One region of the Pseudomonas sp. S2_A02 genome, then DNA from elsewhere that is predicted to be linked to it. Evidence: predicted binding sites of a transcription regulator. Region 1 holds the regulator's gene; each other region holds the start of a gene.
What was found. Region 1 encodes sigma-54, which starts transcription at its own class of promoters, with help from an activator protein. Its sites were predicted from a motif close to ANTGGCATNNANNTTGCTNT; they were not measured.
Positions count from the first base shown of each region.

Region 2: a site for sigma-54 is predicted at 1,161-1,180, ahead of flgB (flagellar basal body rod protein FlgB). Genes of this name have one in related genera too.
Region 3: a site for sigma-54 is predicted at 1,606-1,625, ahead of AB4O41_RS07875 (circularly permuted type 2 ATP-grasp protein). Genes of this name have one in related genera too.
Region 4: a site for sigma-54 is predicted at 1,730-1,749, ahead of AB4O41_RS09015 (flagellar basal body rod protein FlgF). Genes of this name have one in related genera too.

Region 1 covers NZ_CP162776.1:2,697,918-2,701,125, forward strand. The annotation lists gene lptB (LPS export ABC transporter ATP-binding protein) at 1-499, shown strand, start outside; gene AB4O41_RS12495 (RNA polymerase factor sigma-54) at 684-2,177, shown strand; gene hpf (ribosome hibernation-promoting factor, HPF/YfiA family) at 2,257-2,565, shown strand; gene ptsN (PTS IIA-like nitrogen regulatory protein PtsN) at 2,578-3,042, shown strand; gene rapZ (RNase adapter RapZ) at 3,045-3,208, shown strand, end outside.
Region 2 covers NZ_CP162776.1:2,078,937-2,082,144, reverse strand. The annotation lists gene cheR (protein-glutamate O-methyltransferase CheR) at 28-855, shown strand; gene flgB (flagellar basal body rod protein FlgB) at 1,223-1,630, shown strand; gene flgC (flagellar basal body rod protein FlgC) at 1,634-2,077, shown strand; gene flgD (flagellar hook assembly protein FlgD) at 2,093-2,782, shown strand; gene flgE (flagellar hook protein FlgE) at 2,814-3,208, shown strand, end outside.
Region 3 covers NZ_CP162776.1:1,747,194-1,750,401, forward strand. The annotation lists gene AB4O41_RS07870 (alpha-E domain-containing protein) at 1-150, opposite strand, end outside; gene AB4O41_RS07875 (circularly permuted type 2 ATP-grasp protein) at 163-1,572, opposite strand; gene AB4O41_RS07880 (ribonuclease E inhibitor RraB) at 1,983-2,324, opposite strand; gene AB4O41_RS07885 (hypothetical protein) at 2,540-2,773, opposite strand; gene speE (polyamine aminopropyltransferase) at 2,996-3,208, opposite strand, start outside.
Region 4 covers NZ_CP162776.1:1,976,610-1,979,817, forward strand. The annotation lists gene flgH (flagellar basal body L-ring protein FlgH) at 1-51, opposite strand, end outside; gene flgG (flagellar basal-body rod protein FlgG) at 104-889, opposite strand; gene AB4O41_RS09015 (flagellar basal body rod protein FlgF) at 935-1,675, opposite strand; gene AB4O41_RS09020 (cytochrome c3 family protein) at 1,887-2,483, opposite strand; gene AB4O41_RS09025 (nitrate reductase cytochrome c-type subunit) at 2,493-2,984, opposite strand; gene napA (nitrate reductase catalytic subunit NapA) at 2,996-3,208, opposite strand, start outside.

The DNA.
Region 1 (3,208 bases):
GAAGGCGGGCATCGGCTATCTTCCGCAAGAAGCATCGATCTTCCGCAAACTATCGGTGGCCGACAACATCATGGCCATCCTCGAGACCCGCAAGGAACTCGACAAGGCCGGTCGTCGCCAGGAGCTGGAAAGCCTGCTGCAGGAATTTCACATCCACCACATCCGCGACAACCTCGGCATGAGCCTGTCCGGTGGTGAACGCCGCCGCGTGGAAATCGCCCGGGCACTGGCCACCAATCCGAAATTCATCCTCCTCGACGAACCTTTCGCCGGCGTGGACCCGATTTCGGTGGGCGACATCAAGCAGATCATCCATCACCTCAAAGCCAAAGGCATTGGCGTACTGATTACGGACCACAACGTCCGCGAAACCCTGGATATCTGCGAAACCGCCTACATCGTCAACGACGGCCAACTGATCGCTGAAGGTGACTCCGCCACCATCCTGGCCAATGAATTGGTCAAGGAAGTGTATCTGGGCCATGAGTTCCGCCTGTAAGCACTGAGGTGCCCCGGTCGCCGAGAGAGCGCTCGCTTCAATAAAAAATCAATAACTTTTTATTGTTACAGCGCTCTAGGCAAACACTTCAGTTTCGGGCATATAATTTGCTTATGTTTGGCGCTTCGGCGCTCTGTAGTGGATGGCGCATGTGCGCCGGCGAATAAGGTGTTAAGCCCCTGCCATGAAACCATCGCTAGTCTTGAGAATGGGCCAGCAGCTGACGATGACACCGCAGCTGCAACAGGCCATCCGCCTGCTCCAATTGTCGACCCTGGACCTGCAACAGGAAATCCAGGAGGCCCTGGAGTCCAATCCAATGCTCGAACGCCAGGAAGAAGGCGACGACTTCGACAACGCCGACCCCTTGGCCGATAGCACCGAACAGAAACCCAACGCCGATATTCAGGAACCCTCCTACCAGGAAACCGCCCCAACGGTGGATAACCTTGAGGAAGGCGACTGGAACGAGCGCATCCCCAACGAATTGCCCGTCGACACGGTCTGGGAAGACGTCTACCAGACCAGCGCCAGCAGCCTGCCGAGCAACGATGACGACGAGTGGGATTTCACCACCCGCACATCGGTTGGTGAAAGCCTGCAAAGCCATTTGCTCTGGCAACTGAACCTGGCACCGATGTCCGACACCGATCGCCTGATCGCCGTGACCCTGATCGACTGCATCAACAATCAGGGGTACCTGGACGAAACCCTCGAGGAAATCCTCGAAGCCTTCGACCCGGAACTGGACATCGAACTGGACGAAATCGAAGCCGTCCTGCACCGCATCCAGCAATTCGAACCCGCTGGCATTGGCGCTCGCAACCTCGGTGAATGCCTGCTGCTGCAACTGCGTCAGCTGCCCGCCAAGACCCCTTGGCTGACCGAGGCCAAGCGTCTGGTCACCGATTACATCGACCTGCTCGGCAGCCGCGACTACAGCCAGCTGATGCGCCGCATGAAGCTCAAGGAAGATGAACTGCGTCAGGTCATCGAACTGGTCCAGAGCCTCAACCCGCGCCCGGGCTCACAGATCGAATCCACCGAAGCCGAATACGTCGTTCCCGACGTGATCGTGCGCAAGGACAACGAGCGCTGGCTGGTGGAGCTGAATCAGGAATCGGTGCCACGCCTGCGGGTCAACGCCCAATACGCCGGTTTCGTGCGTCGCGCCGATACCAGCGCTGATAACACCTTCATGCGTAATCAGTTACAGGAAGCTCGCTGGTTCATCAAGAGCCTGCAAAGCCGCAATGAAACCCTGATGAAAGTCGCCACCCAGATCGTCGAGCATCAACGCGGCTTTCTTGAATACGGTGACGAAGCCATGAAGCCGTTGGTGCTGCACGACATCGCCGAAGCGGTAGGCATGCACGAATCAACGATTTCACGGGTGACCACGCAAAAATTCATGCATACCCCACGGGGCATCTATGAACTGAAATACTTTTTTTCCAGCCACGTCAGTACCTCCGAGGGCGGTGAATGCTCGTCCACGGCGATCCGCGCGATCATCAAAAAACTGGTTGCCGCGGAAAATCAGAAAAAGCCGTTGAGTGACAGCAAGATCGCTGGTTTACTGGAGGCACAAGGCATTCAGGTAGCCCGTCGCACCGTCGCCAAGTACCGCGAATCCCTGGGGATCGCGCCTTCCAGCGAACGGAAGCGGTTGATGTAACCGCCGGGCTCGCCACAGCGTTCCAGTGGCAGGCATTTCTGCCTGCCGCTTTATGCACTGGCAACGAAGGAGAAGCTGTATGCAAGTCAACATCAGTGGACACCAACTGGAAGTGACCGAACCCCTGCGCACCTACATCGGCGAAAAACTCGACCGATTAGAGAGGCATTTCGACAAGATCACCAATGTGCAAGTCACGATGAACGTCGAAAAACTGCTGCAGAAGATCGAAGCCACGCTGCATATTCCCGGCGGAGAAGTGGTCGCCAATGCCGAGCATACGGACATGTATGCCGCCATCGACCTGCTGACCGACAAGCTGGATCGCCAACTTAAAAAGCATAAGGAAAAGACCCAGAGCCTCCTCCAGGGCGCGACCGGTCGTTAACACTCCCAATCCATGATCCGACTAGAAACCATCCTGACCCCCGGCCGTTCCCAAGTGAACGCGCCGGGTGGCAGTAAAAAGAAAGCCCTCGAGCAAATTGCCAACCTTATCCACCGCGAAGTACCGGATCTGGAAATGCAGGACGTCTTCGAGGCCCTGATTGCCCGTGAGAAGCTCGGTTCTACCGGTTTCGGCAACGGCATCGCCATTCCCCACTGCCGGCTTAAAGGCTGCACCTCGCCAATCAGTGCGCTGTTGCACCTGGAAGCCCCTATCGATTTCGACGCCATTGACGGCGCCCCGGTTGACCTTCTGTTTGTGCTGCTGGTCCCGGAAGCCGCCACCGATGCACACCTGGAACTGCTGCGCCAGATCGCCAGCATGCTGGATCGCAAGGAAGTGCGTGAAAAACTGCGCAGCGCCCCGAGCAACGAAGCCTTGTTTCAGGTTGTCCTGGACGAGCAGAACGGTCACTAATCATGCGCCTGATCATCGTCAGTGGCCGCTCCGGCTCAGGTAAAAGTACCGCCCTCGATGTGCTCGAGGACAACGGCTACTACTGCATCGACAACCTGCCTGCCGGCCTGCTGCCGGAACTGGCCGAACGCGCGCTGATTCACACCGAACTGGCACAACCATTGGT
Region 2 (3,208 bases), 620 kb from region 1:
GTCAACACGATTTAAGAGGCCGCATCATTGTCTACGGGTAATTTGGATTTCGAACAGTTCCGGGTCTTCCTGGAAAAAGCCTGTGGCATTTTGCTCGGTGAGAACAAGCAATACCTGGTCTCGAGCCGTCTCAATAAACTGATGGAACAGCAGGGCATCAAATCGCTGGGTGAATTGGTTCAGCGCATCCAGACCCAACCGCGCAGCGGTTTGCGCGAGCTGGTGGTGGATGCCATGACCACCAACGAAACCCTGTGGTTTCGTGACACCTATCCGTTTGAAGTCTTGAAGAACAAGGTATTGCCTGAGTCGATCAAGGCAAGCCCTGGCCAGCGCCTGCGGATCTGGTCGGCGGCGTGTTCGTCGGGTCAGGAACCGTATTCGCTGTCGATGTCCATCGATGAGTTCGAGCGGGTCAACATGGGCCAGTTGAAGATGGGCGTGCAGATCGTTGCCACGGATCTGTCCGGCACCATGCTGACCAACTGCAAAACCGGCGAGTACGACAGCCTGGCCATCGGTCGCGGTCTGTCGCCCGAGCGCCTTCAGCGTTACTTCGACCCGAAAGGGCCGGGGCGCTGGGCCATCAAGGCACCGATCAAGAGTCGTGTGGAATTTCGTTCGTTCAACCTGCTCGACAGCTATGCAAGCCTGGGCAAGTTCGACATCGTGTTTTGCCGCAACGTGCTGATCTACTTCTCCGCCGAGGTGAAGAAAGACATCCTGTTGCGTATCCACAGCACGCTCAAGCCCGGCGGCTATCTGTTCCTTGGCGCGTCCGAAGCGCTGAATGGTTTGCCGGATCATTATCAAATGGTCCAGTGCAGCCCGGGGATCATCTACAAGGCGAAGTGATTCGTTGCTTCATCAAAAAACGGGAGTCCTCAGGGGCTCCCGTTTTTTTATGCCTGTAATTATCTCTCAAAATCACCACGCCCCCTGTGGGAGCGGGCTTGCCCGCGATTGCGGTGTAACAAACTACATTGATGTCGACTGATACGACGCTATCGCGGGCAAGCCCGCTCCCACAGGGTCAGTTGTTGTTCTGGCGATTGGTGATAAGCGGCAGAAAAGCGGCAGGCGGCGGAAATCGGTTGCCGCTTTTCTGGCATTGCCGCCTTGCCACCGCGCGCAAAGCCCCGGTTTACGGGCTTTTTTGAATTGGCACGCCGCTTGCTATACCCATCGTACGAAAAATCAGGTCACCCGAAGGTTTCCCGACATGAGCATCAGCTTCGATAAAGCGCTCGGTATCCACGAACAAGCCTTGGGCTTCCGCGCTCAGCGTGCCGAAGTCCTGGCCAACAACATCGCCAACGCCGATACCCCGAACTACAAGGCTCGGGATCTGGATTTCTCGAAAGTGCTCGCCGAGCAGAACGAGAAAACCAAAAACGGCAAGTTCGCCTTGAACATGACCAACAGCCGTCATATCGAAGCTGAAGGCCTGGGCAATGGCGACGAGTCGCTGATGTATCGCACACCGATGCAACCGTCGATCGACCAGAACACCGTGGACGCCCAACTGGAACAGTCGAACTACGCGGAAAACGCGGTCAACTTCCAGGCCAGCTTCACCCTGCTCAACAGTAAATTCAAAGGGCTGGTGTCAGCCCTGCGCGGAGAGTAATCCATGTCTCTATCCAGTGTTTTCAACATTGCCGGTAGCGGCATGAGTGCTCAGACCACGCGCCTGAACACCGTGGCCTCGAACATCGCCAACGCCGAGACCGTCTCGTCGAGCATCGACCAGACCTACCGTGCCCGTCACCCCGTGTTCGCCACCATGTTCCAGGGCGGCCAGAGCGGCGGCAGCGATTCGCTGTTCCAGAACCAGGACGCGGCCGGTCAAGGCGTGCAAGTACTGGGCGTGGTCGAAGACCAGAGCAACCTTGAAGCGCGCTACGAGCCGAACCATCCGGCTGCCGATGCCAAGGGCTACGTCTACTACCCGAACGTCAATGTCGTCGAAGAAATGGCCGACATGATTTCCGCGAGCCGTTCGTTCCAGACCAACGCCGAAATGATGAACACCGCCAAAACCATGATGCAGAAGGTCCTGACCCTCGGTCAGTGATAAGGGGCGATTCACATGAGCGTTATCAGCGATGTTCTGGCCAACTCTTCGGTCCAGAGCCCTACCACCAAAGACAGCCTGACCTCGGCCGCTACCGGCGGCCAGACGCTGGGCAAGGATGCGTTCCTGCAATTGCTGGTGACTCAGCTGAAAAACCAGAACCCGCTCGATCCTCAGGACAACAGCGCGTTCGTGGCCCAGCTGGCCCAGTTCAGTAGCCTGGAAGGCATCACCACGCTGAACGACACTGTCAGCGGTATTGCGGGCAACTACAACTCATCGCAAGCCTTGCAGGCTTCTTCGCTGGTGGGGCGTTCGGTCGTCGCGCAGACCGACAAAACGGTGGTTGACACCTCCAAGAGCCTCAACGGTACCGTCGTGGTACCGACATCGGTTTCCGCCGCCACCGTCAAGATCACCAACTCTGCAGGCACGACCATCCGCACCCTCGACCTGGGCAGTCAAAGCGCCGGCAACGCCAGTTTCATCTGGGACGGCAAGGACAGTTCGGGCGCGGTGGCACCGGCGGGTACTTACACCTTCGGCGCAACGACCACCATCGACGGCACGAACACTTCACTGATTACTTACCTGCCGGCAACGGTCAACAGCGTGACCATCAGCCAGACCGGCGGTGAGTTGATGCTGAACCTGGCAGGCATGGGCAGCGTTGCCCTGTCCAAAGTACAAACCATTGGTATATAGAGCCGACTAGCACGGCACAAAGGAGTGGAATATGTCTTTCAATATCGGCCTTAGCGGTCTCTATGCAGCCAACAAACAACTGGACGTGACCGGCAACAACATCGCCAACGTCGCGACCACCGGTTTCAAATCGTCCCGTGCAGAATTCGAAGACGTGTACTCGGCCACTCGCCTGGGTACCGGCAGCAAGACCATCGGTAATGGCGTGCGTCTGGCCAACGTTTCCCAGCAGTTCAGCCAGGGCGACGTGAACAACACCGGCAACGTGTTGGACATGGGCATCCAGGGCAACGGCTTCTTCATCCTCAGCGACAACGGTTCCCTGAGCTACACCCGTGCCGGTGCGTTCAAGACCGATGCTGAAAACTATGTGGTGGATAACAACGGCAACCGTTTGCAGGGTTACGGCGTCGACTCCAATGGCAA
Region 3 (3,208 bases), 950 kb from region 1:
CGGCATGGCGAGTTCGTGCAAGCCGTCGCCACGACCGTCCTGAGGCATCAGTGACAGCGAATAACTGATGTCGAGCATCCGTGCGAGATTTTCCGCCCGCTCCAGGTAACGCGACATCCAATACAGATCCGAGGCAGTTCTACTTAACATGGCAGGCTTCCTTCAATCCTCGACCACCCAGGTGTCCTTGGTTCCGCCACCCTGGGAGGAATTCACCACCAGGGAGCCTTCGCGCAAGGCGACACGGGTCAAACCGCCGGGCACAACCCGGGTTTCGCGGCCAGACAATACAAACGGACGCAGGTCGATATGGCGTGGCGCGATGCCGTTTTCGACAAAGGTCGGACAGGTCGATAACGACAACGTCGGTTGGGCGATGTACGCGTGGGGCTTGGCTTTGATCCGCTCGCGGAAAGATTCGATTTCCGCTGCCGTCGCCGCCGGCCCCACCAGCATTCCGTAACCGCCGGAGCCCTGGGTTTCCTTGACTACCAGCTCAGGAAGATTGGCCAGCACGTGGGACAGTTCAGAGGGATTACGACACTGCCATGTGGGCACGTTCTTCAGGATCGGCTCTTCATCCAGGTAGAAACGAATCATGTCCGTGACGAAGGGATAGACCGACTTGTCGTCCGCGACCCCGGTGCCGATGGCATTCGCCAGCACCACATTGCCGGAGCGGTAGGACGACAGCAGACCTGGAACGCCAAGCATCGAGTCCGGGTTGAACGCCAGCGGATCGAGGAAGGCATCGTCGAGGCGACGGTAGATCACGTCGACAGCTTTCGGCCCGTCGGTGGTGCGCATGAACACCTTGTCATCACGCACGAACAGGTCCGCGCCTTCCACCAGTTCAACGCCCATTTCCCGGGCCAAAAACGCATGCTCGAAAAACGCACTGTTGAAGCGCCCCGGCGTCAGCACCACCACACTCGGGTTGTCGATCGGGCTGGAGCTTTTCAGGGTGTCGAGCAACAGGTTCGGATAGTGGTCGATCGGCGCGATGCGCTGGGCCGCGAACAACTCGGGGAACAATCGCATCATCATCTTGCGGTCTTCGAGCATGTAGCTCACGCCGCTGGGTGTACGAAGATTGTCTTCGAGCACGTAATACGTGCCGTCGCCATCGCGCACCAGGTCGACGCCGGAAATGTGCGAATAGATATCGCGGTGCAAATCCAGCCCTTGCATCGCCAACTGGTACTGCTCGTTGGCCAGCACTTGCTCGGCCGGGATGATGCCGGCCTTGATGATGCGCTGCTCGTGATAGAGGTCGGCAAGGAACATGTTCAATGCCTTGACCCGCTGAATGCAGCCGCGCTCGACGATCCGCCATTCACTGGCGGGGATACTGCGGGGAATAGTGTCGAAGGGAATCAGGCGCTCTGTCCCTTGCTCATCACCATAGAGCGTGAATGTAATCCCGGCACGATGAAATAACAGATCGGCCTCGCGTCGCCGTTGTGCCAAAAGCTCGTCAGGCGTTTCGGCCAGCCAACGGGCAAACTCCCGATAATGCGGGCGGACTTGGCCGCCGGCATCGTACATCTCATCAAAATAGGTGCGGATCATGCCGTACTCCTTGTCACTCCGGACATCCAGGCCTTCGCAAGGCCCGTGCCATCGGCATAAACGCTTCTATATCAATCAGTTGGAGAATGGCGCTGCACGCACCGCACCAATCCTGTGCGGTAAATGCCCCAACCTGATCGCCCCCGCTTCATGGCGAAGCAATGCTGTCGCCTATCAGCAGCATAGCCAGAGTTGATTTCACTGCCCGGGAGGCGGTGCGGATAATCGGCGCATTCGCTGGAAAACTTATCGCTCTTCCCTTTTAGTCGCCTGTTTAGGTGGCTTTTTTTTGCGTTTTTGAAACGTTATGAATCAAAAACACGATCAAGAGATCGCCTTTTCAAACCGCGAAAACGAAAACGGCCAACCCAAAGGTCAGCCGTTGCTGAGTGTTGTCACTGTTCATAACGTTATGCGAGTAACCCTCGTACCTCCTGCTTGACGCCCCATCCTTCGATGATACCGCCCAGAGGCTCGACCACCGCCTCGAAGTCCTGCTCAAAGTCGCCGATCCCGTCGTAGGTGGCGTACATCACTTTGCTCAGTTCCAGATGCCATGCGCCGTCGTCGCGCACGCTGATCTGGGCATTCAAGGATTCACCACAGAAATGACCTGCCGCCCTGCGTGCCCGCTCCTCGTCCGGAAAAATGGCGTAGAACTCGATGGGATGGAATCGTGAAAAGTCGAAACCGCCTTCTTTCATGCGGCGCAGCACGCTGCTGCTGATGTCTTCTTGATAGGCTGTGCTCATGAAACGTCCCCCTCAGACTGATGGATAGACTTTCCGTATTCCCTGCACTTTCAACCGATTGGTGAGAGCGATACGGCAACAGAGGTTGCCGATGGGAAACAAGCATGTAGCTGACAAGACCAGACCTTAGCGAGTCATTCGCTGATCTCGCTTGCAGAGTAGCCCCAAGATAGAGCTGCTGCCAAGGTCTGGTTGTGAATGTGACAAGAGGTGTATCAGATCGGGGTAATACTGATGATTTCAATGCTGTTCTGGGATTTCAGGCTTTTGACGGTCGGATCATCGGTACGCCCCTCCAGATCATTGAGATCCAGTTCGGCAGCGACCGGCAGGCACCGGGCGCGAATGAGTTTGGCGGCCTGCTCGTTGTTCGGGCATTCCTCGCACTCGAAGAGTTCGTCCACTGTTTCACCGTGATCATCCACGAAAGTGATTTTCCACTTTTGCATCGGTGCCTCCTCGATAAAACCCATGGATGGGCTTACAAGTATCTGGACTTTTGCCCTGAGTGATCGTTCAAACGGATTACGGCGTAGAAACATGAAAAACGCAGATCCTGTGGGAGCGAGCCCGCTCGCGAAAGCGGTGTATCAATCGACATATTTATCGACTGGACGACCGCCTTCGCGAGCAGGACCGCTCCCACGAGGGGTTATGCGTACATCTTGAGTTTAGTCGTTGCTTGGCTTGTTCACTGCTTGCAGCACGTATTGCGGCAAGGCAAAGGCACCGATGTGGATTTCCGGGTTGTAGTAGCGGGTGATGATGCCGCTGCCGGCGAACCGCTGTTGCAGGGTTTCGCGGGACAATTTGCGATAGGCGGTATTGGTTGCGCCCCAAGCGAAGGTCATCGCGCCACCAATGTAGGTCGGCACGGCCGCCTG
Region 4 (3,208 bases), 720 kb from region 1:
CGCGAGCACGACGACCCCACTCAGTGCCAGAACAGATACAAAGCGATTCATGACCCTACCTCACGGTGTTGCAGGCGACCTCATGGCCGCCTCATAGACTTGATTACAGATTCTGCGTTACGAACGAGAGCATCTGGTCGGCGGTGGAGATCACCTTGGAGTTCATCTCGTAGGCGCGCTGAGTGGTGATCATGTTGACCATCTCTTCAACGGTGCTGACGTTGGACGTTTCCAGGGTGTTCTGCAGCGTGGTGCCGAAACCGGCGAGGCCCGGGGTGCCGACTTGCGGCGCGCCACTGGCAGCGGTTTCCAGGAACAGGTTGTTACCCACCGCTTGCAGACCGGCCGGGTTGATGAAGTCGGCGGTTTGCAGGTTGCCGATCACCTGGGAGGCCGGGTTGCCGGCAACGGTGATGGAGACGGTGCCGTCACGGCCGACAGTGAAGGTCTGGGCATCGTTCGGAATGACAATCGCTGGCTCCAGGGCGAAGCCGCTGGCGTTGACGATCTGGCCATTGGAATCCAGGTGGAACGTACCGTCACGGGTGTAGGACGTGGTGCCGTCCGGCTGCAAAATCTGAAAGAAACCGCGACCGTCGATGGCCATGTCCAACGGCTGCTCGGTGGTTTGCAGGCTACCGGCGGTGAAGTTTTTCTGGGTGCCGACGATGCGCACACCGGTACCCACTTGCAGACCCGACGGCAATTCGCTGTCCTGGGTCGACTGGGCGCCTGGCTGACGCTTGATCTGATACAGCAAATCCTGGAACTCGGCGCGGTCACGTTTGAAACCCGTGGTCGATACGTTCGCCAGGTTGTTGGAAATGGTGGTGAGGTTGGTGTCCTGTGCGGACAGACCTGTTTTGGCAACCCATAGAGCCGGAAGCATTCGATTCTCCTCGTGCGCCTGTTTTACGGCGCGACGTTCTGATAATTAGCTGATCTGCAAGACCCGAGCCATGGCCTGGTCATCGTCTTTGGCGGTGTTCATCATCTTGATGTGCAGCTCGAACTGCTTGGCCAGCGCCAGCACCGAGGTCATTTCTTCCACGGCATTGACGTTGCTCGACTCAAGGAACCCGGACACCAGTTTGACGTTGGCATCGGCCTGCGCCGGCTTGCCGTCCTTGGTATGGATCGAACCGTCCAGGCCTTTAGTCATGTTCTTGAAGTCTGGGTTGACCAGTTTGATACGGTCGACTTCGGCCATCACGCGGGGACCTTCACCCATCGCACGGATGCTGATGGTGCCGTCTTCGCCGACTTCGATTTGCTGCTCTGGCGGCACGGCAATCGGCCCGCCATTGCCTACCACCGGCATACCGTTGCCGGCACGTAGCACGCCCAGCGCGTCAACGTTGAGGCTGCCGGTGCGCACGTAGCTTTCACCGCCATCGGGGTTCTGCACGGCGATCCAGCCGTTGCCTTGCACCGCGACATCGAGGTCGCGACCGGTTTGCACCAGCGAGCCCGCAGAGAAGTCGGTGGCAGGACGTTCGCTCATGGCAAATGCACGCGCCGGAAAGCTGTCACCAAACACCGGCATCGAACGGGCCTGTTCCAGGTCCTTCTGAAAACCGTTTGTAGAGATGTTCGCCAGGTTGTTCGCATGAGCCTTCTGCGCCAGTGCATTCTGGCTGGCGCCGGTCATTGCCACATAAAGGTACTTGTCCACACTCTTTCCTCTGCATGCCGGACGTTTGCCGCCCACCGCTGTACTGCTGAGCCATAAGCAATTTGCAGACCAACTTTTTTCTGGCGGCACAGGGCCCGGCAAACAAAGGACTTGAGGGATTCAGAGAGGATTGGGGGAATGTGTCGAAGACGAAAAACCGGCGCGATCATGCCGTTTGGCGGCAACACAGAGAACGCTGGGGCCGAATCGGCTACCAGCCTTTGACCCCGCTCATGTCGGGTAACTTGTGAGCAATGCCCTTATGACAGTCGATACAGGTGGCTTGACCCGAGGCCAGTGACGTGGAATGCATATTGGCGGCGCGTTTGCCCTGACGGGTGAAATCCATGAATTCGAAGTTATGGCAATTGCGGCACTCTCGGGAGTCGTTTGCCTTGAGCCGTCCCCACTCGTGCTCGGCCAGCTCACGCCGCATACCGACAAACTTTTCGCGGCTATCAATCGTTCCGAACACCTTTCCCCATACCTCTTTGGAAGCCTGCATCTTGCGGGCAATCTTATGAGTCCACTCATGGGGGACGTGACAGTCCGGACAGGTAGCTCGTACGCCAGAGCGATTGGTGTAGTGAATGGTTTCCTGCAGTTCGACAAAAACGTTGTCGCGCATTTCATGGCAGGAAATGCAGAACTTCTCGGTATTGGTCGCTTCCAGCGCGGTGTTGAAACCACCCCAGAAAATCACCCCGGCAACAAACCCGCCGAGCGTCAGAAAACCCAGGCTGTAATGCACACTGGGTCGACGCAGAATCCCCCAATAGTCTTTGAGCAGGACAAGCAAGGATTTCATGGCCTCTCCTCAAGGTTTCTGTTGGCCGTTGATTTCGTCTTGCAGCACCTGGTCAATGTTCTTGAAGCTATTGCCCACCAGTGGCTTAACGTCTTTCTGTGGCACGTGACACTGATTGCAGAAATACCGACGTGGCGAAACGGCTGCCAGCGCCTGACCATCACGGTCCATGTAGTGGGTGATACTGATCATCGGCGCCTGAGTACGTGCGCTGTTTGCGCGGCTGTGACAGGACAGACACTTGTTACTGTTCTTGTCGATGTGATACCCCCGAATACTGTGCGGGATAGTGGGCGGCTGTTCGGGATAATTGCGCTCGCGCTTGAGGTCCTTGTTCTCGTCATCAACAATCGGCGGAGCCGGCAACTCCTGGGTCAAGGTCCCTCCGGCTCGCCGGCCATCCGGTGCAGGAGCATTCAGCGGGTAAGCGGGCTCCGTCGCGAATGCCGCGGGCATCCAAGCCAACAGAGCGGCAAGCAAGGACAGCGAACGACTCTTCATCTGAGCTCTCCTTATGCCGTCTTGATCAACTCAATCCTGATCGCACATTTTTTGTAATCAGTTTGTTTGGAGATGGGGTCCGTCGCATCAAGCGTGACCTTGTTGATCAGCTTGTTGGCATCGAAAAACGGTACAAAGACCAGGCCTTGTGGTGGTTTGTTGCGCCCTCGGGTTTCGATGCGCGCACGCATCTCACCGCGTCGACTGATCAGCTTCACTTCACT